2 regions of the Paenibacillus konkukensis genome follow, and region 2 is predicted to be linked to the other one. Evidence: riboswitches for the same ligand, from Rfam matches in the RefSeq annotation. Region 2 holds a riboswitch; the other holds the start of a gene.

Region 1 (15,753 bases), 1.3 Mb from region 2:
TTGACGATCCCATCCTCTGCCAGAAACTCGGAGTCCGCCAAGCTGTAAATAGTGGGGCAAGATCCTGTATTGCCTAAATAATGGGCGTTTTTAATATACCGGGCCCGCTCCATATCGGTCGTTACGATGCAGTCGAATCGTTCTTCGGAGAAGAAATCGAAGGCATGGGAGTAAGCGGTCGAATGAGAGGAGGCGACGTGACGGAATCTTGGATTCAAATGGGCGACTCCGTGCAGCAAGGCGTCCTTGAACTGCACCGTGCACGAATATTCCGCAGAATCGGTGAACAGGCCGATGCTGGGATGTTTTTTTTCGGCGATTTTACGCGCTATCGCTTGTCCCGCTTGGGCGAAATCGAAGCTTGCGAACTGGTTGGAATGATCCAAACGGCGGTATACGAAAAAGATATTATCCGCATCGGCGCCGAGCGCGTCGTAATAGCTCCGGGCGTCGGGGAGACAGGATACCGCGATGACGGCGCAGTCGCGGTTAGCGGCGATGCTCTGCAGGATCGAAAGCTCGATTTCCTGTTGATCCTGGGTCAAGTACAGGCTTGTGTGGTATCCGGCCTGCCGGAAGAAATGATAGACGGCCAGGTAAAGCTTGTTATATTGTTCAAGCGCAATATTCGGCAGGATGACCGAAACGGTGGTCGTGCTGCCTTCGCGCAATGATTTGGCTTGGGCATGAATTTGGTAGCCCATTTTTTTGGCCGCTTCTTCGACCAGTTTGATTTTCTCCAAACTTACGTTTCCCCGGCCGTTCAAAACGTTGGACACCGTTCCGTGAGAAACTCCCGCCGCTTTGGCGATATCTTTAATTGTGGGCATTGTCGTTTCTGCCTCCATTTATTATGCAGCAAATTATCTTTATTATATAAGGTCTTGAAGCGAGAATCCACACGGCCGGAATTAACAGGAAATTATTGAAACGTTCCAATTTATAAAATGGGGTATTTCCGCTTTTACCATAGGATAGACGCAACTTTTAAGTGTTTTATAAAATATAACGCCAAAATAATTATTGACACGTTCCAATAATATGATACAATCCTATTGTAGTAAGCGTTGTCAAAGAAGAATGAATGGACTCTATTGGTTAATGGCGGAAAGGCGACTTCAAAGAGAAAGGAGAGACGAGCATCATTCTATGGACTCATTAATGATCAGCCAGGCTGTTGGAGATCTGCAGATGTACGTTAAGATCACGGTTAGCGCCGTGCTGGGCCTGTTTATCGGTTGGGACCGATCGTATAACCATAAACCCGCGGGTTTAAAAACATACACATATACTTGCGTAGCCTGCACGTTAATTACAATTGTATCCATATACACGGCACACACTTACAACATCCCGGGGCAGCAGTCTACGGCAGATCCGCTGCGCTTGACTGCGCAAATCGTATCCGGACTTGGCTTTATCGGGGCCGGCGTTATATTGAAGGACGGCGAGAAGGTGAAGGGACTGACCTCTGCCGCGATGATTTTTTTCTCCGGAGGAGCAGGCATCGGCATCGGAGCCGGGTATTACGGCATCGTGATTTTTTCCGTGATGATCACGTTTTTGCTTGCCAAATGCAGCCGGTTTCTTCAAGCGAAGCATTCGACCGACGCTGCCAAAATGGAATCGACGGACGTTCAGTAACGACAACGAGAGGGACTGGTCCTAAGTCCCGCATACTGGTGTTTTAGACAAAGGAGACATGCATGATGAAAGTTCATTTCTTAGGGTCCGCCGCTTCGGAAGGCGTGCCGAATCCGTTTTGCCGGTGCGGCGTTTGCGAGAAGGCGAGAGCGGCGAAAGGGAAAGATATACGAACCCGCTCGGCCGTTATCGTCGACGATACGATGCAAATCGATCTGGCGCCCGAATTCAGCTGGCAAATGATGCGGGATCAAGCGGATGCGACCCGGATTACCGATCTGCTGTTCACCCATACTCACCCCGATCATTTCAATGTCGGTGACTTATTCAGCAGGATGGAAGGCTACGGGCATCGCATCGAGCATCCGCTGCGCGTGTACGGCAACGATCTGGCGATCGGCGGCTGCCGGGACGTACTGCCCGGTTACAGTAAGGAGCGTTTCGCATTTACGCGGCTGATTCCGTTCGTCACGGAGTGTGCGGGCTCCGCGAAAGTCACTCCTTTATTGGCCAATCATGCCGAATGGGAGATGTGCCTGCTCTATTTTATCGAGAAGGACGGAAAAACGCTGCTGTACGGGCACGATTCCGGCTGGTTTCCGGAGTCTACCTGGGAGTGGCTGGCCGGCCGGCGCATCGATTTGACGATTTTGGAATGCACTTATGGCTATACTAATAATCCTCGTTCCAATAATCATATGAGCATCGAAACCGTTTTGGAGACGCAACAAAGGCTGATCAAAGACGGTATGCACGACGCATCGAGTCAGCTGGTCTTATCGCATTTATCGCATAATATGGGACTTATGCACGATGAATTGGTGGAGCTGTTCGAGCCTTACCGTATCGAAGTCGCCTATGACGGATTAATCAAGTTCATTTGATGAGGAGAATGTGAGTATGAAAACAATCGTCGTTCCAAGACTGCTGGTCATGATGTTTCTTCAATATTTCGTTCAAGGGGCATGGAACATGACCTTGGGGCTTGTATTAAGCACATTCGGGCTGTCGTCCATCATCGGCACCACGTACGCTTTGCTCGGCATAGCTACCATCTTGTCTCCGCTGTTCATCGGAATGATCGCCGACAGATTCATCGCATCGCAAAAAATTATGGGCATCCTTCACATCTTGAATGCATGCGTTCTTCTTACGATTCCGGCCCAGATCGCAGCCGGGCATTCGACGACGTTTCTGATCCTTATTTTTGTCGTAGCCATTCTGTTTTATCCTACTACGGGTCTATCCAACAGCATCAGCTTCCGGCATATTAACGGGGCGAAGACCTTCCCTTTAATTCGCGTGTTCGGTACGTTCGGCTTTATGATCATCGGATTTTTGCTGGGCCAGCTCGGCTTTTCCGGTAGCATCATGACCTTCAAGATCGCAGCCGTGTCGGCTATCGTGCTGGGCTTGTACTGCTTTACGCTTCCTAACACGCCTGCGGCGGGCAAAGGGAAGAAGTTCCTCGTCCGCGATCTGCTTTGTCTGGACGCGCTGTCGCTGTTCAAGGACAAAAACTTCTCCATCTTCATGGCTTGCACCATTTTTCTGATGATTCCGAAGACGGCTTACAGCGCGTATTTACCGGTATTTCTAGGGGCGCTCGGCTTTAAGAACGCTGCGACGATCATGCAGATCGGGATTGCGACGGAAGTTATTTTCATGTTCCTGCTCTCGTTCTTCCTATTAAAATTCGGGTTTAAGCGAATTATATTGTGGGGAGCGCTGACCTGGATCGCTCGTTGTCTGCTGTTCTCGTTTGCGGTGAACGACACCGGAATGATCGTCATCGTCATTGCGCTCGCTTTGCAGGGAATATGCTGGGACTTCTTCTTTACGGCCGGAGACATTTATGTGGACAACAAAGCGGATATTACGATAAAAGCGCAAGCGCAAAGCTTGAAATTTATGATCTCCAACGGTTTGGGCCTGCTGTTCGCTTCATCGGTCACCGGATATTTGTTCAATCATACGGTAACGGCTCAAGGGGCTGAGGCTTTAAGACAATGGCAAAGCTTCTGGATGTATCCGGCGGCCGTAGCTGCGGTCGTGTCCGTCGTATTCTTCATCAGCTTCAAGGACAAAGGCATTTTGTTCCAAAAGAAAGCGGCAGACAAAGAGGCGCTTCAAGAACCGAGTTCGGTTTGAGTCCGGCAAGTCAACAAGCTGCGGCTTGCAAAAGAGAACGCATACAATGCGAAAAATTAGTTGACATCGCCCGTCATCCCTCTATAATTACTACTAAGTTATGAGTCTGTCCGATACTTATGGGGAGGAGCGGTATGACGATGTCGATAGAAAGCAGATTGCATGAGCTGCAAATCGTACTTCCCGAGGCGAGCGAGCCTGCGGCCAAGTACGCCAATTATGTTATCGTTAACGGACTGATGTTCGTGTCCGGGAAAGGTCCTTCGGGCAATCCGAAAGGGAAGGTTGGAGAGGAGTTCTCTACAGAAGAAGGGTATCGCTTCGCGAGAAACACCGGGATCGAGGTGCTGGCGGTAGTCAAGTCGGCGCTCGGTTCCCTCGATAAGGTGAAGCGCGTCGTGAAGGTTCAAGGCTTTGTTAACGCGCATCCCGATTTCGAAGAGCCGCATAAAGTATTGAACGGTTTTTCCGATCTGATGCTGGACGTCTTCGGCGAACGGGGCATTCATGCCCGGTCGGTCCTCGGCGCCAGCGCCTTAAGAGACAATTTGCCGATTGTCGTCGACTCCATCTTTCAAGTGGAGGAATAATCCGAATGCAGACTGGCCTTTCGCAGGGAGGCCAGTCTGTTTCTTTGTTGTTTACTCGATAGGTACGCCGTCCAGTTTCTCATTCGGCTTGCCGTAATTGCGAAGCTTAGTAGTGTCATCGGCCCTGAAGCCGATGCGTTCGTGGGATTTCGTATCCTCATAGATCGTTTCGGGGTTGCCGTCGGTTTCTATCTCAATCCGTTCATTGGGCATCGCGATACCTCCGTCGCTCTTTTTTCACGCTTCTATCGTCTTCCTCCGTCAAATACGGCCGTTCTGCCTTGCGATCGAACCAAGGGTCAAGTTTTTGTCAAGACTCCAGTCGGTGTCCGAGTGCTCTTCCGCATGGTTCACCACAGGCGTATTTTTAATTTCGGCGGCCTCGCCCTCGGTAAGCTCCCGGTCAAATTGATCTTCAAGCCGTTGAATCTCTTCCGAATCCATAGCTTCTCCTCCTCGTATAGTATTTCTAGAACCAAGTTTTAAGCCGATTTCCAGTTCCCATGGGAACTGGCCGCAAACTTTTCGATTTCCAGTAAATCGCACCTTGAAAATTGCAAAAGGGACTGGACTTTCCCGCATGCCTCTGGACAATAGATCATAGGGATCTATCGGGGAAATTCTTTCTCCTCCTGTAGCACGTCTACATTTCTAAGTCTGTTTCTCCGGTACGTGTCTGAGCTTCTGACCCGCTGGCCGTTCCCTTCGGCACCCCATGCCTGGCCTAGCAAGCCAGGGCAGCTCATGGACCGAAGCGTGTTCTTATAGGCGAGGGTGATTGATCTGCGCGTGCGCCGGAGGCATCCCGGAGAGTCTATTCCCTGCATCCCTCATCGAAAGGAGGAAATTCCATTTGACGCTTTTTGTCGGTATTGACGTCAGTTCGAAAGAACTGGAAACGTGTTTCATGAACACAGACGGGGATAAGCTCGAGACCCTCACAGTGAAAAACAATCTGGAGGGGGCTGCTCATCTGCGAGATCGCATCGTTGCCCTAGCGGACAAGCACGCGGTCTCCGAGATTCACATTGGGCTTGAATCGACCTCGGTCTACAGCTGGCATCCCGCCATGTACCTGCATAGTGACCCTACACTCCAGGAGCGCCATACCAAGGTCTTTACCATGAATCCAAAGTTGGTCAGCAAGTTCCGAGAAACCTATCCCGACCTGAATAAAACCGACCGGCTTGATGCCTGGGTGATTGCGGACCGTCTGCGCTTCGGGCGGCTGACAACCACCATTGTCATGCAGGAGCAGTATGTTGCGCTCCAGCGTTTAACGCGCATGCGGTTTCACTTGATCCATAACCTGACGCGCGAGAAACAGTACTTCTTGCAAAACCTGTTCTACAAGTGCAATGCCTTCACGACCGAAGTCGAGAGCTCGGTGTTCGGCCATGCCATCCTTGAGATGCTCTCCGAAAAGTACAGTCTGGACGACATCGCGACGATGGATGTCGGCGATCTGGCCGACTACTTGCGGGACAAGGGGCGCAATCGCTTCCCGGATCCCGAGAACGTCGCGCGCTGCATTCAGAAAGCGGCCAGAGCCTCTTACCGGCTGTCCAAAGTCGTCGAGGATTCCATTGATCTTGTGCTGGGTACATCCATTCAAGCAATCCGGAGCATCCAGGCTCAGCTCAAGGATTTGGACAAGGCGATTGAGCAAATTCTCGAGACGATCCCTGGCTCCCTGTGCCTGCGTTCTGTTCCCGGCATTGATCGCGTCTATGCCGCTGGCATCCTTGCCGAGATCGGTGACATCGAACGCTTTAGCGACCAAGCCGCTGTCGCCAAGTATGCTGGCCTCACCTGGCGCAAGAGCCAGTCTGGCGCCTTTGAAGCCGAAGACACCAAACGGATTAAATCCGGCAACCGATTCCTTCGCTATTACCTCGTTGAAGCTGCCAACTCGGTAAAGAACCGCGATGAAGAATTCGGCGAGTACTACCGGAAGAAATACAAGGAAGTGCCCAAGCACCAACATAAACGCGCCCTCGTCTTAACCGCAAGAAAGCTTGTGCGTCTGGTCGATGTGCTGCTACGCAACGGCCAACTCTATACGCCACGGAAGAAGGTGACGCCTGCGAAGGATTAACGCCTCCTTTGCTAAAGTCCCTGGCATAATTCCCAGTTAAAATCTGGATATTATCTCGATTTTTCGCTGGGTTCAGTTTGAGCTGTCCTTTTTTCGGCACTCCCAGCTGTTACAGCCAAGAAAATTTCCAATTCGACCGATTCGGGGACTTGACATCATACCGCTGGACTTTCCTTTATATAGTGGACTAACGCGGAACTTTTATACCGGTTTTCACCGGCCGTTTCGTCTTCATGAAACCTTCATTCGGTCTTCATCAAATCTTCATGCAATAGGGTAGTCTGAATGGTATGATTTGTTACAAGAAATATTTATACTTAGTTTAAATATAAAGAAACAGGAGGTATATATACGATGTATAAAACAGTGATTATCGGAACGGGTCCGGGAGGATTGACCGCCGCTATTTATTTGGCCAGAGCGAATTTAAATCCGTTGGTGATCGAAGGTCAAGAACCCGGGGGACAGCTTACGACAACGACGGAGGTGGAGAACTTCCCCGGATTTCCCGAAGGCATTATGGGACCGGAATTAATGGATAATATGCGCAAGCAGGCGGAGCGTTTCGGAGCGCAGTTCAAATCCGGCTGGGTCAACCAGGTCGATTTGTCCAAACGTCCGTTCACTCTGCAGGTTGAAGACTTGGGCGAAATTCAAGCTGAATCCGTTATCGTATCTACCGGAGCTTCCGCCAAATATTTGGGCATTCCCGGGGAAAAAGAAAACGTCGGCCGCGGCGTCAGCACCTGCGCTACTTGCGACGGATTTTTCTTCCGCAACAAGAAGATTATCGTGATCGGGGGAGGCGACTCCGCGATGGAGGAAGCGAATTATTTGACCCGCTTTGCCTCCGAGGTCGTGCTGGTCAACCGCCGCAGCGAGCTGCGCGCATCCAAGATTATGCAGGACAGGGCGCGCGCGAACGGCAAAATCAGCTGGAGCCTGAACCGGACGCCGCTGGAAGTCGTTAGCGGCGAGCAAGGCGTTACCGGGTTGAAGGTACGCAACAATGACACCGGAGAAGACGAAATTATTGAGACGAACGGCGTGTTCGTGGCCATCGGCCATACGCCGAATACCGGCTTTCTGGGCGGCCAGCTGACGACGGACGACCACGGCTACCTGCTCGTGAAACCGGGCACGACCGAGACGAACATTCCTGGCGTCTTCGCCTGCGGCGACGTTCAGGACAGCCGTTACCGCCAGGCCATCAGCGCCGCGGGCACCGGGTGTATGGCCGCTCTCGACACGGAGCGCTACCTGGAGAATGCGGAGGCGGCTGCCGCCGTCTAAGCTGGCGAAGCTTGAACACCCTACGTGACTTCGTTATACTAAGAAGTGTTCCTGAAGAAAAAAATGTAAAATGGGAGGAGAACCTGACATGAGCACACAATTGCACACTGTTTTGAATCGTCAAATCTCTAACTGGTCTGTTCTTCATATTAAACTTCATAACTTCCATTGGTACGTCAAAGGCCATCAATTTTTCACCCTGCACCTCAAGTTTGAGGAGCTGTATACGGAAGCGGCCCTTCATGTGGACAACCTGGCGGAGCGCCTGCTGGCGCTGGGCGGCAAGCCGACCGCTACGATTAAAGAGATCGTCGAGCAAGCCAGCGTACGCGACGCCGAGGGCGGCGAATCGGCGGAGGAGATGGTCGCGGCCATCGTCCAGGATTTCCGCATCGTCATCCAAGAGCTGAAGGAAGGCATGAAGCTTGCGGCGGAATTGCAGGATGAAACGACGGGCGATATGCTGCTCGGCATTCATTCCGGACTTGAGAAGCATGTATGGATGCTCAATTCCTTTCTTGGCAAATAAGCGGGGCATCCGTCGTTAGTAAATAAATCAGCAGAGGCTGTCCTCATGCCGTTCCCACGGCAGAGCGACGGCCTCTTGCTTGTGCGCCCCGATCTGCGGATCTAACACAAGGGAAGGGCGCTCTGATCTCAGCCGCAGGCAGGCGTCTATTTGACATGAGCGTATCGGAGCAGTACCATACGTGTAAGGTGTTCGAATTCGAGCAATATCGGACCGTACATCGTCTAATGAGGTGATTCGAATGGTGAAGAAGAGAAAACCGCTTGCCGCTTCGGCTCAAGCATCGTCAGACAAGCCGGCTACGCTCAAGGATTTATTGAACCCGGACGTTCTCAATCAATTGAAATCGCAGGCTGATCAGATGAGAGCGGCCGAAGCGGAGCAGCGCGAGAAGAACAGGAAGCAGGCGGAGGAAGCGCGCAAGACCGAGCAAAAACGGCTGGAGAAGGACTTCGGTTATTTGCTCGAGCAAAGCTCCATGGATTGGCGTAAGTATAAATAATGGATTTTCGGCTTGACGCTATTGACGTACGGGGCTGCGGTCTGTAAAATATAGCGCACAAGTAAACGAACATACGGTATTGCGGCAGCGTAATTCAATTGGCATCATTTCATATGTCCAACGGCCCGGAGACCTCGTCAGAGGTCTTCTCGTTTTGTCGCCCTATTTACCGAAAGTAAACGGAGGCAAAGAAATACATGCATCACGCGAAAACATGGAAAGAAAAAGCCGTTCAGTTTCTTGCCATATTGGGCCCGATCCTCGTAACCCAGGTTAGCTATAACGCGATGACGTTATTCGATACGATGATGTCGGGGAGGGCCGGAACGAATGACCTGGCGGGCGTAGCCATAGGGGCCAGTTTATGGATGCCCGTCTCGATAGGCTTGAACGGAATTCTAATGGCGGTTACGCCGATGATCGCTCAATTATACGGGCGAGGAGAGTACAGGGGAATTTCGAAAACCGTCAATCAGGCGCTTTATTTATCCGTCGTTTTGGCGCTTATCGTGCTTGCCGGAGGGGCGGCAATATTAAACCCGGTTTTGCAGGCGATGCATCTTGATCCGGGCGTGTACCATATTGCGAAGCATTACCTTATCGGGTTGTGCCTAGGGATTATTCCTTTATTCGCGTCGAATGTGCTCCGCTACTTTTTCGATGCGCACGGCTATACAAAGATTACGATGACGATCATGCTGTTTGCCGTACCGTTTAACGTAGCTTTGAACTATATGCTTATTTTCGGGCATTTCGGCTTTCCGAGGCTCGGAGGGATCGGCACGGGCTATGCGACGGCAACGACGTATTGGCTGATCTTCCTCGTCAGCACCGCGATGACGTTCAAGGCGGAGGCCATCCGGCGGTACCGGCTGTTCATCGATTGGTACGCTCCATCCTGGAAAGCATGGAAGGAACAGCTCAAAATCGGCGTCCCGATGGGGCTTTCCGTATTTTTCGAAGCGAGCATCTTCTCGATGGTTACGCTGCTGATGGGGATGATGTTCGATACGGTCACGATTGCCGCCCATCAGGCTGCGATCAGCTTCACGACGCTGCTGTTCATGATGCCGCTCAGCATCTCCATGGCGTTAACCATCCTCGTTGCCTACGAGATCGGCGGCGGCCGTCCCGAAGACGCCCGGCAGTACGGCCGGCTCGGCGTATTGTCGGCCATGGGCATTCTGGGCGTCAGCTCGGTCTTCCTGTATATGTTCCGCGAGCCCATAGCTTATTTGTACACGGACAATGTCGATGTCGTGGCGCTTGCCAAGCAATTTCTCATCTTCGCGATCGTGTATCAGCTGTCCGATGCGGCTCAAGCGTCGCTGCAGGGCGTGCTGCGCGGTTACAAGGACGTAACGGTGCCGTTCGTGACGGCGCTTGTCGCTTATTGGGGCGTCGGTATCCCGGTCGGCTACGGACTCGCGGCCCATACGGGGCTCGGCCCCTTCGGGTTCTGGGTCGGCATTACGATCGGCCTGACGCTGGCCGCGGCGGGATTTTACACCCGGCTGAGCGCGATCCAGAAGAAGCGGCTTCCCGCTGCCGGCGCGGGTTCGGTGCTGGAGCATTAACCTAATGCACGGCAAGGAGCCGATACATCGCTCGCCATCTTCCTTAAGGCTTTATGGCTTAGGAGGTGCGGGCGTTTTTTTGATCCAGTCATCTAGTCGCTGAGATTCGAACGGCAATCGTTCCGTCTTTAGCCATTTTTTGGCCTGAATGACCAGAGGAGAGGAATTGGCAGAATTGATGTCATTGATTTGTACCCAACACGCTCCTAAAGAATCTTGCCCTTCGAATTTTTGCGGAGTCTTTATTGCAGTTCCAGAAATGTGTTCGACCGAATAAATAACGGCAACATGATGAATATGCGTAGTGCCTCTTTTGGGGAGTTCATAAGGGATTAGCAAATCGCAAACACCGAGATTTTTCCGAATATTTACGGTAATTCCCGTTTCTTCAATAAACTCTCTTTTTACAGCTTCTGTTACCATTTCATTTTGTTCAATCGTGCCTCCTGGAAGGTCGTATCGCCCAATGTACGGGCCGTTGCCCTTTTGGATGACTAATAGTTTTTCTTCAAATACACAAATCCCGTATGCGCCTAAATGACGATGCCATTTCTCGCTTGAGTTCAATATAACACCACCCGAATTTTTTTAACCGTTTTGAATCCATTTCGCTCAGCGAACAAACGAGCTAACTGAGATAACCGTCCATGTTCTATCTGTAAAATGAATCCATTTCCTTATTCGGCGTTGTATTCTCATATTCATTGTCCTTTGGTTTGTATCCGCATACAACGAAAAATCACTAACTAATTTTAAGTTAGTATCTTGTGTAATGTCGAATCGTGTGATAAAATGCAAACTAATTGAATAAGGATCTTCGGGGCAGGGTGAAATTCCCGACCGGCGGTGAAAGGCTGCTTGCAGCTTCAAGCCCGCGACTCGTCAGATGCCGCTTTAAGGCGGCTTCAGGCGACTGATTTGGTGAAAATCCAAGGCCGACGGTACAGTCCGGATGGGAGAAGGTCAGAACGAGCTTGCTTTTCGAGTGCGTTGTTTTCTTTGTGAAAAAACGGCTTGGAGACATGCCTGTTTTCTTATGCCCCGTTATCATTTTTATTTGGTAACGGGGCTGACTTCTTTTCGAAGCTTCCTTTTCAAAATAAAGGAGGTTCAAGATTATGGAACGTACGTTATCATCTCAATCATCTGAACATGCCGGGGCAGGGACCCGCAGCGGCGTGTGGCTTATCGCGCTGGGTGCCGCTTTATGGGGTGTGGACCCCTTATTCCGGATTTTGCTGCTGAAATTTTTCACATCGTCGCAAATCGTGCTCCTGGAGCATGTGCTGCTGATGGTTTATTCCGTACCGGTATTATGGATATACCGCAAAACGTTAAAAGGACTGACGTGGAAGCATATCGCGGCGCTGCTGTTCATCTCCTGGGGCGGCTCGGCCATTGCAACGATCATGTTCACCTCCGCCTTCGCCCACGGCAATCTGAACGGGGTGCTGCTGCTGCAGAAGCTTCAGCCGCTGTTTGCAATCTTGATGGCCAGATGGATTCTTAAGGAGCTGCTGCCGGGACGCTTCTTCATCGTCGTGATCATGGCGCTGGCCGGGACGTATTTGCTTACGTTCGGGGCGTCGTTTCCTTTCGACGGCGCATCCAGCTTCGGCGTAGCCGGCGGATTATTGTCCATCGGAGCAGCGGCGCTGTGGGGCGGTTCGACCGTGATGGGACGGCTATTGCTCGATAAAATGCCGTTCGAAACCGTTACGGCGCTGCGGTTTCTTCTGGCGCTGCCGCTGCTCTTGGCCACAACCTGGGTGAATGGCGACAGCTGGCATTGGCCCGCTCAAACCGGCGACTGGTTCGCCGTGTCCGTCAACTTGCTGCTGCAGGCATTTTTGCCCGGACTGCTCAGCCTGCTTCTTTACTACCGCGGGCTCTCCGGCACGAAGGCGTCTTACGCTACGCTGGCGGAGCTGTTTTTTCCGGCGGTCGGCGTGCTGGTGAACTGGGTGGTCTTCCATCAAGGCATCACATTCGCGCAAATCGTAGGCTTCGTATTGATCTGGTTTATGCTGTTTTATTTGTCGCGGCAGCAGGACGGGAAATCGGTCGCTTCCGCGGCGGTGCAGGTGAATTAAATAAAGGCGCGGAAAACGGGAAGAGCGGCGGGAGCCGCTCTTTTGTTGCTATCAAGCCTTAAATCGGGAAGCGTGTTTCGAAGTGGAAGCTTCGACGAGTATTTGACTTCCTTAGCGGACATCGCAGCGCTAATTGGACTCCGGCTGATTATCAGGAAATAAGCTTCAATCCGACGGCGGCCACAAGCACCATCGCAATGAACAACAGCCGCCTCCATTCCTTCGACTCCCCGTAAAGCAGCATGCCGAGCAGCGCGCTGCCGACGGTGCCGATGCCGGTCCAGACAGCGTAGGCGGTTCCCATAGAGATCGATTTCATCGCTACGGACAAGAAGAACAAGCTTAGCAGGAAGCCTCCGACGAGAGTAACATAAGAAGAGAGCGATTTTTTGCGGTTCACTTTACTAATGCCGGATACGCCGACGATTTCACATAGCCCGGCGAGAATAAGCGCAATCCATGCCATGATTTACACGCCTCCTTGGCCTTGGCCGTCTTTGGCCGGTTTCGTAATCATCTTCAAACCGATAACGCCGCCGATCAGCAGAAGAATAAGCAGCAGCTTGGCGATGCGGAACGGCTCGCCGAAGAACAGCATCTCCGTTACGACGGTGCCGGTCGTGCCGATCCCCGTAAACACGGCATACGCCGTGCCGATGGGCAGCCGCTTGGAGGCGCGGATGAGCAGGTCCATGCTGATCAGCACGGCGGCCGCCGTACCGCACCAAGCCAGCGCATGATGCGAATGCTTCAAGCCGATCACCCAGGCGATTTCGAACAAGCCTGCAATAAACACCATCCACCAATTTCGATTCATAACAACAACAGCTCCTTTGTAAAATGCTGCTTGGGACTAGGATTCCCAAGACGAGACAAAAGCCCGGAAAGATATCGGTAGATATCCTCCCGGGCTTTTGTCCCTCCGTGTACGCAAGCTTCTAAAAGCTATGCGCGTTTTCTCTCGGACCAGGCCAGCCGGCTGCAAGCAAGCTGCGGAACCCTAGAAAACGTCGATATGAAATTAATCCGAACAATTCCTTTAATCATAGCGCACGATGGCGCAATAAGCAATAGCTTGCCGAAGCTTGCCAATTCGTGACGCTTTCCATTAAGATGAAGCTATGTCGATAGGAAAGGAGCGCATCCATGCTGTTGGCGATCATCTTATTCATACTGGCCGGTTTGGCCGAAATCGGGGGCGGCTACCTCGTATGGCTGTGGCTTAAAGAATCCAAACCGGTAGGGTATGGCATTGCGGGCAGCTTGATCCTTATCCTGTACGGTATTTTGCCGACGCTGCAAAGCTTTCCGAGCTTTGGGCGGGTGTACGCGGCCTACGGCGGCGTTTTTGTCGTGATGGCTGTGCTATGGGGATGGCTCGTCGACCGCAAGACGCCGGATCTGTACGATTGGCTCGGCGCCGCAATCTGTATCGTCGGCGTATCCGTCATGCTGTGGGCGCCCAGAAGCTAGAACTGCTTGCAGCAGCTCGGTTGAAGTCGATTTTCGGGGCGAATTGTCCGCGCCGTTCATTACAAAGGCAAGTTTTCGGAGAAAATATCGATAAAATGCCGCGCGCTTTTGGACAGGTAGCGGTCCTTCAGCCAAAGGAGGCCGACCTCGGATTGAAAATCGGCGTCGACGAGCGTTAGCACTTGAATGTTCGGCAGAGGAAACGAGGCCATGACGGACTTCGGGAACACGGTAATCCCGATGCCTGCTTCGACGAGGGCCATAATAATGGCGACGCTGGAGCATTCGCAAATGACCTGCGGCTCAAAGCCGTGCCGCTTGCATTCGTTCATCACTTTCTCATGCAGTCCCGTCGTTTTGTCCGTCTTCAGCGTCAGCAGAGGAAACTGAGCGAGCTCCTGCACATGCATCGTTTCTTTGTGCGGATCGCTGCTCCACTGCCGCGGGATTACCGCCACGAAAGGGTCCGAGGGCAGCTTAAGGACCGAAAAGTTCGTTTCGGAGGCGGACTCGAACGGCAGCCGCGCAACGACCAGCTCGATATTGCGCTTCTCCAGATGATAGCCGAGCAGGAAATGATCGCCTTCCAATATTTTGAAGGTGACCTCGGGATATTTGGCGCGGAACAGCTCGATGCCTTTGGGCAGAAGCGAGATGCAGGAGACGACGGAACCGATCGAGAGCATGCCTTGCATGCCTTCCTCCAGCTCCCTAACCTCCTGAATCGCCTCGTCGAATTGCTGGAGCAGCTTCTCGGCCTTTTGCTGGAGCAGTTCGCCGGCATGCGTCAGGCTGAGCTTATTCCCGTTGCGGTCGAAGAGAGTGACGTTCAGTTCTTGCTCCATTAACTTCAATTGACGGCTGAGGGGGGGCTGCTCCATATTGAGCACCTTGGCCGCTCGCGTAATTTGCCCTTCTCTGGCAATAGCGAGAAAATAGCGCATTTGTCGAATATCCATAATAGCCTCCAAGTTTGGTGATACCTAAAAGGTATGGGAACCCCATAAAACAGATATTTTTAATATACCTAATCAAGTGATACGATTCAACTAAATAAGTATTTTTCATAAGGGGATGTATCGGAATGACAGCTAACTCTATCAAAATCGAACGCACTACCGCTCCAAAGCAAAAACCGGATGAAAATCAGCTCGGTTTCGGCAAATATTTTACCGATCATATGTTTATTATGGATTATGAAGAGGGAAAAGGCTGGATTAATCCGCGTATCATTCCTTACCAGCCGATCATGATGGACCCTGCGGCCAAAGTGTTTCATTACGGCCAAACGGTGTTCGAGGGGCTCAAAGCGTACAGAGCGGCGGACGGCCGTATCTTGCTTTTCCGTCCCGAACAAAACTTCTTGCGTTTGAATCGTTCCAATTCCCGCTTGAGCATTCCGGATGTCGACGGAGAACTGGCTCTGGAAGCGCTGAAGCAGCTGATTCTGGTCGATCAGGACTGGGTACCTTCGCAAGAAGGCAATTCGCTGTACATTCGCCCGTTCGTTATCGCTACCCAAGCAACGCTCGGGGTTGCGCCGTCGCATAACTACCACTTCATGATCATTATGTCTCCTGTCGGCGCTTATTACGCCGAAGGCATTCATCCGGTTAAAATTTATGTCGAATCCGAATATGTGCGCGCGGTTAGAGGCGGTACGGGCAACGCCAAGACGGCCGGCAACTACGCGGGCGGCTTGAAAGCCCAAGAGGAAGCGACCAGCAAAGGCTATTCGCAGGTGCTCTGGCTGGACGGCGTTCATCAAAAATATATCGAAGAAGTAGGCAGTATGAACGTGTT
Region 2 (15,753 bases):
AGGACCGTGTGCAAGAGGCGGCGTTTTATGCCGTTGGGAGATGATTTTCAGTTTGGCTCTGATGCTTGGATGAGCCTAAACGCTCCGAAGCGGGAAAAAAATCTAACATAGGCCTTTGATCCTTGTTGCGTTCATGTTATAATCTGGGCATTAAGAACTAAAAAAGCGGCGGGAAGTGATGGTTATGAGCATTTTGGCGGTGGCCAATTGTCCGGGTTGCGGGAGAGTGTTCCAAAGAAACCTGCGTAATCTTTGCATGGATTGTATTTCCACGATCGACAATGAGTTTGATTCCTGCTATCGATACATGCTGCATAACCGTAAAGCTTCCACCGGGGAATTGAGTCGGGCGACCGGGGTTTCGGTTCAGCGGTTGACCGGATGGATCAGAGACAAACGGTTGTCTACTTCGGATTTTCCGAACCTGACTTATCCTTGCAGCAGCTGCTCCTCTCCGATCCGCGAGCACCGGCTATGCGTCTCCTGCAGCACGAATCTGACGAAGGAAATCAGGGGATTGAAATGGCTCGATGAGCGAAAAACCGTTCAAGGCGTCGGTTTCCATAGCTTCCGCTGACGCGCTCATTAAGAAATCAAGCCTTTGCAGCCGTTTTGCAGGGCTTTTTGTTTTTACAAAAAATTGTGTTAGAATGGCATATGAAACGGGCAAGACGAAAAATTGTCACAAATTTTTCACCGGAACCCCTCGAAAAGGAATAGGTAAAGCACGTTTCATTATGTAAAATAAGGCTATACATTGGATGGCAAAACTGTAAGGGGGATATTTCCGAAATGCAAAAGTGGATCATGTTTAGTTTGTTCATCGTAGCCTGTCTCTTAGGCGCAGGAGTGTTATTCCAACAGATTTCCGTACGTCAAGCAGAGCAAGCCGCGGAAGCTCATGCCGGACCGCAATTGAAATTCATAGCCTCGAACTATCAATTCGACAAGCCTGAATATACAGTGAAAGCTGGCGAGAAGGTAACGGTTTCGTTCTTGAACAAAGAAGGTCTTCATGCGATGGAGATCGTCGGATTGGATGTTAAGCTGGACAACAATACCAAATCTGTGGATATGACATTCGACAAGCCGGGCGAATATGAAGTGCACTGCGTTCTTCCTTGTGGACCTGGCCACCAGGACATGAAGACCAAATTGATCGTTCAATAATACATACGGCAGCAAAAGGGAGCCTCAATCAGAGGCTTCCTTTTTTCTTTTCCTTCATCTGGGAATATTTTGAATGAAAATCGTCAACACTGATAAGCAGTAGTATAACTCATTTTGGAGGGGTAGAAAGGTATGTTCAACAAGGTGCTTAAGCTGTTCGTTTCTATCTCGCTGCTTGCGTCTTTAGCATGGCCGGCGGCGTTTGCTGAGGAGAAGAAGGCCCCGGCCCCAAGTCCTGCGGTTGATCTGGCTCCGAACGCCATGTCGGCCGTTACGGTCGATGCGGATAGCGGGACGGTGATTTTTGAGAAAAATAAAGACGCCAAGCTTCCTCCGGCCAGCATTACGAAAATTATGACGATGCTGCTCATCATGGAGTCGATCGATCAGGGCAAGATCAAAATGGACGATAAAGTGCGTACGAGCGAGTATGCGGCGTCCATGGGAGGCTCGCAAATTTTCCTCGAGCCCGGGGAAGAGATGACGGTTCAGGACATGCTCAAGGGAATTGCCATGGCATCCGGGAACGATGCGTCGGTAGCGATGGCGGAAAAGATAGCCGGCTCCGAACAAGCCTTCGTCCAAATGATGAATGACCGCGCCCAGCAGTTAGGGATGAAGAACACCCATTTTGCCAACTGTAACGGCCTCCCTGCGGACAATCATTATTCCTCCGCCCAAGATATTGCCATCATGTCCCGTGAGCTGCTAAAACATGAGGAAATCACCCAGTTTACGGGCGCGTACCAGGATTATTTGCGCAAAGATACGCCGAAGCCGTTTTGGCTCGTCAATACGAACAAGCTGGTTCGCTTCTACAGCGGAGCGGACGGCCTGAAGACAGGTTATACCGGCGAAGCGAAGTTCTGCTTGTCCGCCACGGCCAAACGCGATAATCTGCGCGTCATCAGCGTCGTCATGGGCGAGCCGGATACGAAAACGCGCAATTCCGAAGTATCCAATTTGTTCGACTACGCTTTCTCGCAATACACGAATGTGCCGATCTTCAACAAAGGAGATTCGCTCGGAAAATTCAAGGTCAGCAAAGGCGTCCAGCCTGAGGTTCCGTTGACCGCTGAGCAGCGCTACAGCATTTTGCTGAAAAAAGGCGAGGCCGGCGAAGGAATCCGCCACGAGGTGCAGCTGAACGATAACTTGAAGGCGCCAATCGCGGCAGGCCAGGATATCGGCAAAATCGTCGTGTACAAAGGCGATCAAATGCTGAGCGAGTTCCCGCTCACCTCTCCGGTCGACGTGCAAAAGGCCGGCTTCTGGCTGCTGATGAAACGGTCGGCCAAGCATTTGTTCTTTATCGATTAACCGGAAGGCTCCGGTTCCATAAGCGCAAGCTCTTGCAGCGCAAAATGTCGCATTTCTTCTTTTTGTAGCGCATTTCTTCTAGTTTTGTCGGGGGGCAGGAAAAGGCAAAACGGATGTAGAAATGAGTGTGCATGAAAGGGAAGGAGTGAGCAGCTTGAGTCTGCATATTGAACTGGAGCATCACCGCAAGGCGTTAATCGTCAGGCTGAGCGGTGAGCTGGACCATCATACCGCGGACATCGTGAAAGCGCGTATGGAGGAAGCCTTGGAGAAAGGCGAAACGAGCCATATTATCCTGAGCTTGAAGCAATTGTCCTTCATGGACAGCTCGGGGCTGGGAGTCATTCTCGGACGCTACAAGCAAATTACGGCCAGGGGCGGCAAGATGGTCGTCTGCGATGTCAACCCGTCCGTATACCGTCTGTTCGAAATGTCAGGTTTGTTTAAAATTTTGTCCATCCAGGATAACGAAAGACAAGCTCTCACCAGTTTGGAGGTCGTATCATGAGTGAACGAAATTTTATGACATTGCAATTTGCCAGCCGTTCCGAGAATGAGTCATTCGCCCGCGTTACTGTCGCCGCATTCTTCTCTCAATTGGACCCGACTCTGGATGAGTTGACGGATTTGAAAACCGTCGTCTCCGAAGCCGTTACCAACGCCATTATCCACGGGTACGACAACCGCCCGGACGGCATCGTAACGATTCACGCCGAAATGGACGACGACACCGTTTATTTGACCATTGAGGATCAAGGAGCCGGAATCGAGGATCTGGAGCAGGCCAAACAGCCTCTGTTCACCTCGAAGCCGGAGCTGGAGCGATCGGGAATGGGCTTTACGATTATGGAAAATTTCATGGATGAGATCGAAGTCAAGACTGCCGTTGGAGCGGGTACCAAAATAACAATGAAAAAGCGAATTGAATCTAAAAAAGCTTTGTTCAATTAGGGGTCTGATCTATGGATGTCGATTTGAAACATGCCTCCCACAGCTATTTGGATGATGCCGAAGTCAAAAGGTTAATTGCTTTAAGTCAATCCGGAGACGCGCTTGCCAGAGAGACGCTGGTGAATTGCAACATCCGTCTGGTTTGGTCCGTAGTGCAGCGCTTTTTGAATCGGGGTTACGAAGCCGAGGATTTGTTCCAAATTGGCTGCATTGGATTGTTGAAATCGGTGGACAAATTCGATTTGTCTTACGACGTCAAGTTCTCTACTTATGCAGTGCCTATGATCATTGGCGAAATACAACGATTTCTGCGGGATGACGGGACGCTGAAGGTCAGCAGATCGCTGAAGGAGCTCGCGAACAAAATTCGCAAGACGAAGGATGAGCTGTCCAAGCGTCACGGCCGGCTGCCTACGATTACGGAAGTGGCCGACGAACTGCAGATTTCCCCTGAGGACGTCGTTTTTGCGCAGGAGGCGAACAAGCCTCTGTCTTCGATCCATGAGACCGTTTTCGAGAACGATGGAGATCCGATTACGCTGATGGATCAGATTGCCGACGACGCCCAGGACAAATGGTTTGAGAAGCTGGCCTTGAACGAAGCGATAGGGAGTTTGTCGGAGAGGGAGCGGTTGATCGTCTATTTGCGCTATTTCCGCGACCAGACGCAGTCCGAGGTGGCAAGCAGGCTCGGCATCTCCCAGGTTCAGGTGTCAAGGCTGGAGAAGAAAATATTGCAATCCATCAAGGACCAAATAGCCCAATAGCGGCTGTTTGGTTTTTTCTCGTGCCTTTTGCGTTGCCGTTAAACAGACCGGTCGCGGCCTTCTTGCCGTTCACCCGGTCTGTTTGCGCTGTCCGGCCAATCGCGGCAGGAGCGCGTTATCTGGCCCGCGATTCGTCCATAAACAAATATTTCAGGCAATACAAGCCGGATAATCCGACGAGCGTGTATACGATTCGGCTGATGCCGGACGAAGTCCGATGAATTTCCCCGCCGAAAATGGCCGTCACCAGATCCCATTGAAACAAACCGACAAGCAGCCAGTTCAGCGCCCCTATAATCACCAATGTCAATGCGACTTTACCCATAAGAAACATCCTTTCTCGGGAAATGGAGTGTTGCTTATAATTTTTCAAAAAAACGGCTCCATTATACACGGCGATAAGTGAATTATTGGCAGGGGCCAAAAGCGACTACGGGAGCGCCGATCTATTCATACTATGGGATAAATGCACAAGGGAGTGAATGGGATGACAACAAACTCCAATCCAACCTTGTATATCCGCTTGCGCAAACGAATCTGCGTACGCCGGGGCGAGCCAATTTACCTTGGCCGGATAGCACAGCTGTTGGTCGATCCCGAATACGAAACGCCGCTAAACCGGCTGCTGCTTCATCAGCCCAAGGAACGCGAGGGTAACAAAATATTAATCGATATGATGCTGATTGCGGAAAAAGTAAGAAGGCTGCAGCCGCACATGCAAATCGAGCTGTTCGGCGAGCCTCACTGTCTTGTGGAAGTATATGAAGCGCGGAAGCCGCCTAATATGATCCAGATTATTGCGGTCTGGCTTCTTTTATTTGTAGGCTCGGGTCTGGCTATTATGAACTTTCATGCCGACGTCAGCATGGCCGAGGTTCACCAGCGCATTTATCAACTGCTTACAGGCCGATGGGTGGAGCATCCGCTGCTGCTGCAAATTCCGTATTCGGTGGGAATCGGCGTCGGGATGATTATTTTTTTCAACCATTTGTTCAAAAAGAAATTCAACGAAGAGCCGAGCCCGCTGGAGGTTGAAATGTTCCTGTATCAGGAAAATGTCAACACTTACGTGATCACCGAAGAATACGCCAAAATTCACGAAACGGAGGAAAGGCCATGAGCGGATGGTGGTCGGTGCCGCTGCAGCTATTTGTCGGATTGGCCGGAGGAATCGCCGTCGGCAGCGGGATGGTCGCTTTCCTCGTCGTGCTGGACGTGATTCCGCGTCTGGCCCAAATATCGCGCTCGTACCATATGATCCGGTGGTATGAAGGCTCGGTCATTGTCGGCTCGCTGTTTTTTACGCTGTCCGATTTTTTCAATTGGTCTTATTCCTTCTTTCCGCTGGCTGCGGCTTTATTCGGCTTGCTGGCCGGCTGTTTCGTGGGAATGCTGGCAGGAGCGCTTACCGAGGTCGTCAACGTGCTGCCTATATTGGCCAAGCGAATAGGGATGGGATCTTACATGATCTGGCTGCTTATGGCGATGATTTTCGGGAAAGTGCTCGGTTCTCTGCTGGATTGGCTTAATTTTCTCGGCTGACGGCGGCTGATCAGCAAGCTGCGGATTTATTTACCAGAAGAAGGGAGTTGTCTTGCTTATGAAAAAAATGCCTATCAAACCGAAGCCGTTGTCCGGTCATGAAGACCGGCCCGCGGAGGAGCCGAAGCTTGAAATCGATCGCGAAGGCAATATTCTCCCCTCTGCCTACGACTGGCGTCCGCCCGAATTTAAAGAAGAGGATGAGGAAGAGAAGCGGGAAGGCCGCGAGCCGGAACGGGACGATTCGGAACGCTCGGCGAAGCGCAAGGGCCCAGACGATGAGAAGGATCGCATCGCTGCGGATTTCAAGGACCTGAAGAAAGAGCTGGAAAAACAGGTCGGCCTGAATCAAAGCTTCGACGTCGTCTTCCGCGAAATGGTGTTCGGCGGGCATAAGACAGGCATTTTCTATTATAACGGCTTCGCTAAAGATACCGTTCTGACGATGATTTTGGACCGGATGTCCGCAGCCGAAATCGGGAACCGGACGCTGGACGGAGATTTGAGCGAATCGCCGGTGGCCCATACGGTTCAAAGCGGCGAAGGTCAGGACGCGGTCCAATTTTTCATGGATGCGATCATCCCGCACATTCAGGTTAAGGAGACCGATAAGCTCAGCGAAGTGATCGATAACGTGTCGATGGGAGCCTCCGGCTTCTTCTTCGAAGGCTCGACGACGGCGATTGTAGTGGACGCCAAGTCCTTCCCGGTCCGCTCGACGGAGGAACCCGATCTGGAGCGCGTGGTCCGGGGCGCCAGAGACGGCTTCGTCGAGACGCTGCTGACGAACGTGACGCTCGTCCGCCGCCGGATTCGCGACCCCAAGCTGAAGCTGGAAATGCTGCGGGCCGGACGCCGCACGCATACCGATATTTGCATGGCTTATATCGACGACATTTGCGATGCCGAGCTCGTGGAGGCGATCCGCGACAAAATCCAGCAGGTCGATGTGGACGGCTTGCCATTGGCGGAGAAGCAGCTGGAAGAGGCTATCATCGGGAAAAGCTGGAACCCGTATCCGATGGTCCGGTATTCGGAGCGGCCGGACATCGTATCCGTCCATTTGCTCGAAGGGCATGTCGCCGTCTTCGTCGATACGTCGCCGAGCGTTATTATTTTGCCAACGACGTTCTTCCATCACGTACAGCATGCCGAGGAATACCGGCAGACGCCGACCGTCGGCACGTATCTTCGCTGGGTGCGGTTTATCGGGATCGCCGCCTCGATCTTCCTCCTGCCGCTATGGTTTCTGCTCGTGACTTCGCCGGAGCTGAAGCCGGCCGGGCTTGAATTCATCGGGCCGCAGAAAAACGGACGGCTGCCGCTCTTGGCCCAGTTTCTGATCGCCGAGCTTGGGATCGATCTGATGCGGATGGCCGCAGTCCATACCCCGACCCCGCTGGCTACCGCGATGGGCTTGGTGGCGGCCATTCTGGTCGGCGATGTCGCCGTCAAGAGCGGTTTGTTCGTCAATGAGGTCATTCTGTATTTGGCGATCGCCGCAGTAGGGACGTTCGCAACCCCGAGCTATGAGCTTAGTCTCGCCAATCGGCTGACCAGGCTCGTCCTGCTCGTCGCCGCCGCCGTCTTCAAGGTGCCCGGAGTCGTCATCGGCTTCACGGTCTGGCTGCTGTACCTGGCAAGCCGCAGATCGTATAACGCGCCATATATGTGGCCGTTCATTCCGTTCAACTTCAAGGCGCTGAACGAAATATTGGTCCGCCGTCCGTTCCTGACCGCGAAAACGCGGATGAGTCTGACCCGCACGCAGGACAGCACCCGCCAGCCGAAGGTATGATCGGCAAGCGGGAGAAGGGGAAGTGTGTTGTACCGGAGAAGCGGCCGACAGTTTGGGCGGCCGCTCCGGTTTTTCTCATTGTCAGCCGGCCGCCGATTATGGTACCTTAGAGTTAATGTTCAGGGGAAGAGGGAAAACGGATAATGTACTTACATGGAACCAGTAAAATCAACGACAAAGGGCATTTGCAAATCGGCGGCTGCGACACCATCGACTTGGTCGAGCGTTTCGGCACCCCGCTCTATGTGATGGATGAAGCGTTAATCCGTCAGCGCTGCCGCGAATACGTGGAGGCGTTCCGCGCATCGGGCTTGAAATTTCAGGTGGCCTATGCCAGCAAGGCGTTTTGCGTCATGGCGATGTGCCGCATCGCCGAAGAGGAGGGAATGTCCCTTGACGTCGTCTCCGACGGAGAGCTGTATACGGCGCTGCAGGCCGGATTTCCGGCCGAACGCATCCATTTTCACGGCAACAACAAATCGCCTCAGGAGATCGAGATGGCGATCGACGCGCAAATCGGCTGCTTTGTCGTAGACAATATGGTAGAGCTGCATATGCTGAACGCGATTGCCGGAGAGAAGCGGCAGAAGGTGAACATTTTGTTCCGTCTCACTCCGGGCGTAGAAGCGCATACGCACGAATATATTTCGACAGGCCAGATCGATTCCAAATTCGGTCTCGATCTGGATAACGGTTCCGCTTACCGCGCGGTGCAGGAAGCGATCGCGCTTCCTTACATCGAGCTGCTCGGCGTGCATTCCCATATCGGCTCGCAAATCTTCGAAGTCGAAGGCTTTCAATTGGCGGTGGATAAAGTGATCGCTTTCGCCGCCAAAGTCCGCGATGAGCTGGATGTGCTGTTCTCGGTCGTCAACCTTGGCGGAGGCTTCGGCATCCGTTACGTGGATGGCGATACGCCGCTGCCGGTAGCGAAGTACGTGGAGGCTATTACAAGCTCCGTCAAAGAAAATTTCGGGAAGTACGGCTATCCCGTTCCGGAAATTTGGGTGGAGCCGGGCCGCAGTATCGTAGGCGATTCCGGTACGACGCTGTATACGGTCGGAACCTACAAGGACATTCCCGGCGTTCGCAAATATGTCGCCGTCGACGGAGGAATGGCCGACAACCCGCGGCCGGCTTTGTACGAAGCTCGCTACGAGGCGATGCTGGCCAACCGCGCGGGCGAGGCCGAGGATGAGCTCGTCTCGATCGCCGGCAAATGCTGCGAAAGCGGCGATATGCTGATTTGGGACATTCAGCTTCCGAAGGTGAACAGCGGCGATATTTTGGCCGTATCGTGCACCGGAGCCTACAATTACGCGATGGCGAGCAACTACAACCGGATTCGCCGTCCGGCGGTCGTTTTCGTCAAGGACGGCGAAGCGGACATCGTCGTCAAGCGGGAGTCCTACGACAATATCGTCGGCAACGACGTCGTTCCGTCGCGCATGAAGCAGGTGTCCAAAACCGTCTAACCGCGGCGCCTATCCGCCGTATTCTAGAGCAGCCGGTCCTTGCGCTAACAGCAAGGGACCGGCTGTTTTGTTTTGTTGTAAACAAACGATTTGTGAACGGTGCCCCGTTTATAGTACAATAAGAAGCATTGAACATATAAAAGTCCGGGAAAAGGCGGCCGCCGGCCGCACATTACCGGGCCTCTAAAAGGAGTGTACATACATTATGGCAAAACAAGCACATATTAAGCTCGCCGCTGGCGGCGAAGTCGTTATCGATCTGTTTGAAAAGGACGCGCCGAATACGGTAGCGAACTTCGAGAAGCTGGCTAACGAAGGCTTCTACGACGGGCTGGTGTTTCACCGCGTTATTCCCGGCTTCGTAGCTCAAGGCGGCTGCCCGCAAGGAACAGGCACAGGCGGTCCCGGATACCAAATCAACTGCGAAATCAACCCGAACAAGCACGAGCGCGGCTCCCTCGCGATGGCGCATGCAGGCCGCAATACCGGGGGCAGCCAGTTCTATATTTGCTATCAGCCGCAGCCGCATTTGGACGGACAGCATACTGTGTTCGGCAAAGTCGTCTCCGGCATGGAGCTCGTAGACGAGTTCAAAGGCAGAGACCGTATGGAATCGGTCAAAGTCGTCGAAGTATAAGTAAAAGGCGCATTCTGCGCATCTTTTTAAGCTGTACAAGCCAGGCCGAGACCCTTGTCTTCAAGGGATGACTCGGCCTTTTTCTTGTGAAAACGCTATGATTCATTTCATTACCAGTTCATTTTCATGTTTTTTTCATGGTATTGTTTTAATATCTATTAGGCAGCCAGATTACTAGAATGAAAGTAGGTTATTTCCTTGCAAAGCAACCAAGGATTATCGGTTCAAACAAGCGTCGGCAAGAGGAAACGCAAGGCCGTTCGCAGGCGGAAGAGACGCGGTTTCCTGTACGCGCTGATCGTGCTGCTTGGGGTAGGGCTCGGAGGCGTCGGATGGTTCTATTTGACGGCTTCGGGCTCGACCTTGCGCTATATGGCTGCGGATACGCTGATTACGACGCAGCATCGGCAGTGGGCCAAATATTTGATCGGGCAGGCGGAACTGGACCGGCGCGTGGCCGATTACGAGAAGCGCTTCGATGAGATGGCCCAGGTGAAGGATCAGCACAATATCGATTTGGCTGCGCAGGCGAGCAAGCAAGTGGAAGTGGAGCAGGTCGAAGGGAAAAGTTTTAAAGGCCAAATATTGTATGTGCACGATCCGAAGATGATTCGCGTCGTCACGACGAGCATCGTCGGGCAGGGCGAGCAAATTCTTAGCATGGTGCAGCGGACGGGAGCTATCGCCGGGGTGAACGGCGGCGCCTTCGACGATCCGAACTGGGACGGCAACGGCTTTAAGCCCGCAGGCATCGTCATGTCGGGAGGCAAGCTGCTGTACAGCGACGCTGGGATGAACGATCCGGTCAATGTCGTCGGCATCGACCGCAACGGGCTGATGGTGGCGGGCCGGTACAAGCCGTCCGAGCTGCTCGATATGGGCGTGCGGGACGCCGTAACGTTTCAGCCCAAATTTATCGTGAACGGCAAAGGCCTGATCAAGAACGAGGCCGACGGCTGGGGGATCGCTCCGCGCACATGCATGGCGCAGAAGCAGGACGGCACGATCATGTTCGTCGTCATCGACGGCAGACAGCCGGGATATTCGATCGGGGCCACGCTCTATGACGTGCAGAAGCTGCTGCTGGAGCGCGGGGCGGTGACGGCCGCCAATCTGGACGGAGGCTCCTCTTCGGTGCTGGTGAAGGACAATAAGGTCGTGAACAAGCCTTCAAGCAGCTACGGAATGCGCTATTTGCCCACGGCGTTTCTTGTATTCGCCGATCCCGGAAAGGTCAACGTCAAGAACATTTGGGACGGCATCGACATGGATCATTTTAATTCGTCGTACAAACCTTTTGCCGACGGCAGCGGTTCAAGCAAACCATAAACATGTTGCAATTTTGCGGTGTTGATGATATTATTTCTCACAACGTCGGTGATTCGGCCGGCGGTATCGTTTAGTTGAATAAAGGTTTCCTTCGGGGCGGGGTGAGATTCCCCACCGGCGGTGATGCGAGGCGCGCTTTGCGCCTGTCGCTCAGTCCGTGACCCGAGCCGCGGTATCCGCGGCCGGCTGACTCGGTGCAACTCCGAGACCGACAGTATAGTCTGGATGGGAGAAGGAAAAATGCGAACGGCGTTGTATTGCAGCGGATGTTCTTGAAACAGAACGGACTTTTTTTCAAAACAGGCAGTTTGCACTGTTTAGTTTTGCGTTGTCCGTTATTGGTTGCAAGGCTGCCGCAGCTTGACGCTACGGTTCTGTGTTTTTGCGTATGCCTGTCAAAAAGTCAAAGCCCCTTTTCCTGATTGGAGAAGCGGGCTTTATTTGAGTACGATTCGAAATGCGATCGAAGGAAAGGGGCGGTTCCGGTGGAGCTGTTAAACGACGAATATTACATGAAGCTGGCCCTGCAGCTGGCCGAAGGGGCTGCAGGCCAAACCGGAATCAATCCTGCCGTAGGCTGCGTCCTCGTGAAGAACGGGCGCATTGTCGGCATGGGAGCCCATTTGAAGCGCGGCACGCCGCATGCGGAAATTCACGCGCTGCAGATGGCCGGACCCGAAGCGGAAGGGAGCACCGCCTACGTCACCCTGGAGCCGTGCAGCCATTACGGCAAAACGCCTCCGTGCAGCGACCGGCTGATCAAGGAAAAGGTGAAGCGCGTGGTCGTCGGCTGCACCGATCCGAATCCGGTCGTCGCCGGGACGGGGATCGAGCGATTACGGCAGCACGGGCTCGAAGTCACAACGGGCGTGCTTCAGGAGGAAGCGTGCCGTTTGAACGAAGCGTTCAACAAGTATATCCGGACGCAGCAGCCGTTCGTCACCTTGAAGACGGCAAGCACGCTGGACGGCAAGATCGCTTCGCGTTCGGGGGATAGCAAATGGATTACGAACGCCGAATCGAGAGCGTATGTACATACGCTGCGGCATCGCCATCAAGCCATTATGGTCGGCATCGGAACCGTGCTCAGCGACGATCCGCTGCTGACGACCCGCTTGGATGTGCCGGCTTTGAATCCGACCCGGCTTATCGTCGATTCCGGCTTAAGGCTGCCGCTGGGCGCGAAGGTGGTCCGGGACCGGTCGGCGCAGACGATTGTACTGACGACGGAGCGGGCCGATGAGACGAAGCGGCGCCAGCTTGAGCAGGCCGGGGTTCTGGTATGGGCGGCGGGAGCCGGCCCCCGAGTCGACCTGAAGCGGGCGATGACGCTTGTCGGCGAGCACGAGATTTCCTCCGTGCTGCTGGAGGGCGGAGGCCGGTTAAACGGATCGATGCTGGAGCAAGGGCTCATCGATAAGCTGCTGCTGTTCTTTGCTCCGAAGATCATCGGAGGAAAGGACGCATCGGGGAATTTCGAGTTCGAAGGGTTCGAACGGATGCAGGATGCCGTCCGGCTGGAGCGGATGACGGTGCGGCAATTCGGAGAGGATGTCTGCATAGCCGGGTATCCTAATTACGAAAAGCGAGGGGGAGCCAGCTAATGTTCACAGGCATCATCGAAGAGATCGGCGCGATGCGCAGAATCTCGAAGCAGGGGCAGGCGATGATCTTGACCATCGGGGCCCGGACGATTCTGGAGGACGTTCGTCTCGGCGACAGCATCGCCGTGAACGGCGTCTGCCTGACGGTCGTTCAGTACGACGAGGCTTCGATTACCGTCGATGTCATGCCGGAGACGTTCCGGCGTACGACCTTGCGCAAGCTGCATGCAGGGGACCCGGTCAATTTGGAGCGGGCTATGCTGGCGGGCGGACGCTTCGGAGGGCATATCGTTCAGGGGCATGTCGATTCGACGGGAACGATTGCGGGAAGGACGCCGGAGGAGAATGCAGTCGTATTTCAAATCGAGCCCGAAGATAAGGGCATATTGAAGTATATGATTCCCCACGGCTCCATCACGGTCGACGGCATCAGCCTGACGCTGGTGGATGTGACCGAACGGAGCTTTACCGTATCGATCATACCGCATACGCTGGCGCAAACCGTGCTGCAGAACAAAAAGCCCGGGGACGAAGTGAATCTTGAAGCGGACGTATTGGGCAAATATATGGAGAAGCTTTTGCTCGGCAGGTCCAAACAGGAGCCGGCGCGCAGGCAGGGCGGGCTTACGGAAGCTTTTCTGACGGAGAACGGATTCATGTAACGGCTGCATCTGAGCGAATTTAACGAACCGATACGAACGAAAGGCGGGAAGGACCATGGATACTTCGTTTCAATTTCATACGATCGAGGAAGCCGTCGAAGATTTGAAGCAGGGCAAAATTGTGATCGTCGTCGACGACGAGGACCGCGAGAACGAAGGCGATTTTATCGCGGTGGCGGAGAGAGCGACGCCGGAGGTGATCAACTTCATGATCAAGGAAGGCCGCGGACTCGTATGCGCGCCGATTACCCAGGAGCGCGCGCAGGAGCTGGAGCTGCCGCCGATGGTGACGCGCAACACCGACTACCACGGAACGGCGTTCACGGTGTCGGTAGACCATGCGGAGACGACGACGGGTATCTCCGCTTCCGAGCGCTCGCACACGGTCCAAGCGCTGATCGATCCGACGACCAAGGCGCAGAGCTTCCGCCGTCCGGGGCATATTTTTCCGCTGATCGCCAAGCAGGGCGGCGTGCTCAGAAGAGCCGGCCACACGGAAGCGGCGGTGGATCTGGCGCGACTGTGCGGCTCGTATCCCGCGGCCGTCATCTGCGAGATCATCAAGGAAGACGGCGAAATGGCGCGGGTGCCGGAGCTGATGGAATTCAGCCGCAAGCACGATATGAAGATCGTTACGATTCAAGATTTGATCCAGTATCGCAATCATAAGGAAAACCTGATCAAGCGCGAAGTCGAGGCCAAGCTGCCGACCGATTACGGCGAGTTTACCGCCATCGCTTATACGAATGTGCTCGATCAGAAGGAGCATGTCGCGCTGGTCAAGGGAACGATCGACGGCAGTGTGCCGACGCTCGTGCGGGTGCATTCGGAATGCTTGACCGGCGATGTGTTTCATTCGCACCGCTGCGACTGCGGGCCGCAGCTGAATGCCGCGCTGAAGCAGATCGACGAAGCGGGCTCAGGCGTATTGCTGTATATGCGTCAGGAAGGCCGCGGCATCGGGCTGATCAATAAGCTGAAAGCGTATGTGCTGCAGGAGCAGGGGCTGGATACGGTCGACGCCAACCTGAAGCTCGGTTTTGCCCCGGATTTGCGGGATTACGGCATCGGCGCGCAAATTCTTAAGGATCTCGGCATCACGGAAATCCGGCTTTTGACCAACAACCCGCGCAAGATTAAAGGGCTCGAAGGCTACGGTCTGAAAGTGGTCGAGCGGGTTCCGATCCAGATGGAAGAGAACGAATCGAATTCGAATTACTTGCACACCAAGCAGGAGAAGCTCGGTCACATGCTCCGTTTTTAACGACGATCGGCTGCACTCAGCGTAAAAAATAACATGATATTCGGAAGGATGTTGAACAAACATGGCGAAAGTATACGAAGGACATTTAGTATCCAAAGGATTAAAGTACGGCATCGTCGTCGGCAGATTTAACGAATTTATTACGAGCAAGCTGCTCGGAGGCGCTTTGGACGCGCTCAAGCGTCACGGCGCAACGGATGATGAAGTGGAAATCGCTTGGGTGCCGGGCGCGTTCGAAATTTCCCTGATCGCTCTAAAAATGGCGGAAAGCGGCAAGTACGACGCCGTCATTACGCTGGGCGCGGTCATTCGCGGATCAACGCCTCATTTCGATTACGTCTGCAACGAAGCGGCCAAAGGCGTGGCGGCAATCAGTCTGAAGACGGGCGTTCCGACGATCTTCGGCGTGCTGACGACCGATTCGATCGAGCAAGCCGTGGAGCGCGCCGGAACGAAGGCCGGCAACAAAGGCTGGGAGGCTGCCACGACGGCTATCGAGATGGCGAATTTGACCAAACAGCTTTCCTAATTTACAATAGGTAAGATGTCGAAATTTATCGGCGGTTTTGCTTCGCAAAACTCAAAGCTTATGCTTACGAAGACAGTTTTGCTTCGCAAAACTTTTAGGGGGAAATTCTACTTGGAGAAAGTGACATACAAGCTGGATATGTTTGAAGGCCCCCTTGATTTGCTGCTTCACCTGATAGACAAATCAGAGATCGATATCTATAACATACCGATTAAAGAGATTACCGACCAGTACATGGAATATCTGGACGCTATGCAGGAGCTGGAGCTGGACATTACAAGCGAATTTCTGGTGATGGCGGCGACGCTGCTGTCGATCAAGAGCCAAATGCTGCTGCCGAAGCCGCCTGTCATCGAGTTCGAATATGACGACTACATGATGGACGAGGATTACGATCCTCGTTCAGAACTCGTCGCCAAGCTGGTCGAATACAGGAAGTATAAAGCGATTGCGGACCATCTCCGGGACAAGGAACTGGAACGCAGTCTTATTTATACCCGCGAGCCTGAGGATTTGACTCCTTATGTGCCTATAGTCGTGGAGAATCCTGTGAAAGGGCTTCATGTTGCGGACTTGGTGTACGCGTTCCAGCGGGCATTGCGGCGGATGGAGAGCCGAAATCTCGTCGCCAAAATCCGCAAGGACGAAATTTCGGTCAAAGACCGGATGCGCGAGGTCGTGGACATATTGGAGCAATCCGGCGGC

Evidence for each region. A riboswitch is a leader RNA that binds a small molecule or an ion and turns the genes downstream of it on or off. The one in region 2 is predicted to bind FMN.
Region 1: linked by a shared signal. The riboswitch ahead of SK3146_RS34920 (DMT family transporter) and the one ahead of ribD (bifunctional diaminohydroxyphosphoribosylaminopyrimidine deaminase/5-amino-6-(5-phosphoribosylamino)uracil reductase RibD) in region 2 are both predicted to bind FMN.

Annotation. Positions count from the first base shown of each region.
Region 1 covers NZ_CP027059.1:7,952,472-7,968,224, forward strand. Annotated here, with positions in the region: gene SK3146_RS34855 (extracellular solute-binding protein) at 1-830, opposite strand, end outside; gene SK3146_RS34860 (MgtC/SapB family protein) at 1,150-1,644, shown strand; gene SK3146_RS34865 (MBL fold metallo-hydrolase) at 1,707-2,528, shown strand; gene SK3146_RS34870 (MFS transporter) at 2,545-3,795, shown strand; gene SK3146_RS34875 (RidA family protein) at 3,930-4,385, shown strand; gene SK3146_RS34880 (hypothetical protein) at 4,437-4,598, opposite strand; gene SK3146_RS34885 (hypothetical protein) at 4,647-4,829, opposite strand; gene SK3146_RS34890 (IS110 family RNA-guided transposase) at 5,239-6,483, shown strand; gene trxB (thioredoxin-disulfide reductase) at 6,838-7,776, shown strand; gene SK3146_RS34900 (Dps family protein) at 7,865-8,305, shown strand; gene SK3146_RS34905 (YqkE family protein) at 8,547-8,807, shown strand; gene SK3146_RS34910 (MATE family efflux transporter) at 9,005-10,384, shown strand; gene SK3146_RS34915 (NUDIX hydrolase) at 10,436-10,951, opposite strand; FMN riboswitch at 11,194-11,352, shown strand; gene SK3146_RS34920 (DMT family transporter) at 11,503-12,477, shown strand; gene SK3146_RS34925 (DMT family transporter) at 12,629-12,943, opposite strand; gene SK3146_RS34930 (DMT family transporter) at 12,947-13,294, opposite strand; guanidine-I (ykkC/yxkD leader) riboswitch at 13,379-13,492, opposite strand; gene SK3146_RS34935 (YnfA family protein) at 13,624-13,950, shown strand; gene SK3146_RS34940 (LysR family transcriptional regulator) at 14,010-14,909, opposite strand; gene SK3146_RS34945 (branched-chain amino acid aminotransferase) at 15,035-15,753, shown strand, end outside.
Region 2 covers NZ_CP027059.1:1,311,450-1,327,202, reverse strand. Annotated here, with positions in the region: gene SK3146_RS05820 (flagellar protein) at 257-577, shown strand; gene SK3146_RS05815 (cupredoxin domain-containing protein) at 793-1,170, shown strand; gene SK3146_RS05810 (D-alanyl-D-alanine carboxypeptidase family protein) at 1,303-2,490, shown strand; gene spoIIAA (anti-sigma F factor antagonist) at 2,645-2,998, shown strand; gene spoIIAB (anti-sigma F factor) at 2,995-3,441, shown strand; gene sigF (RNA polymerase sporulation sigma factor SigF) at 3,453-4,208, shown strand; gene SK3146_RS05790 (DUF378 domain-containing protein) at 4,324-4,533, opposite strand; gene SK3146_RS05785 (stage V sporulation protein AA) at 4,696-5,328, shown strand; gene SK3146_RS05780 (stage V sporulation protein AB) at 5,325-5,750, shown strand; gene SK3146_RS05775 (spore germination protein) at 5,809-7,548, shown strand; gene lysA (diaminopimelate decarboxylase) at 7,692-9,023, shown strand; gene SK3146_RS05765 (peptidylprolyl isomerase) at 9,229-9,660, shown strand; gene SK3146_RS05760 (phosphodiester glycosidase family protein) at 9,853-10,989, shown strand; FMN riboswitch at 11,073-11,230, shown strand; gene ribD (bifunctional diaminohydroxyphosphoribosylaminopyrimidine deaminase/5-amino-6-(5-phosphoribosylamino)uracil reductase RibD) at 11,475-12,593, shown strand; gene ribE (riboflavin synthase) at 12,593-13,255, shown strand; gene SK3146_RS05745 (bifunctional 3,4-dihydroxy-2-butanone-4-phosphate synthase/GTP cyclohydrolase II) at 13,311-14,519, shown strand; gene ribH (6,7-dimethyl-8-ribityllumazine synthase) at 14,581-15,048, shown strand; gene SK3146_RS05735 (segregation and condensation protein A) at 15,109-15,753, shown strand, end outside.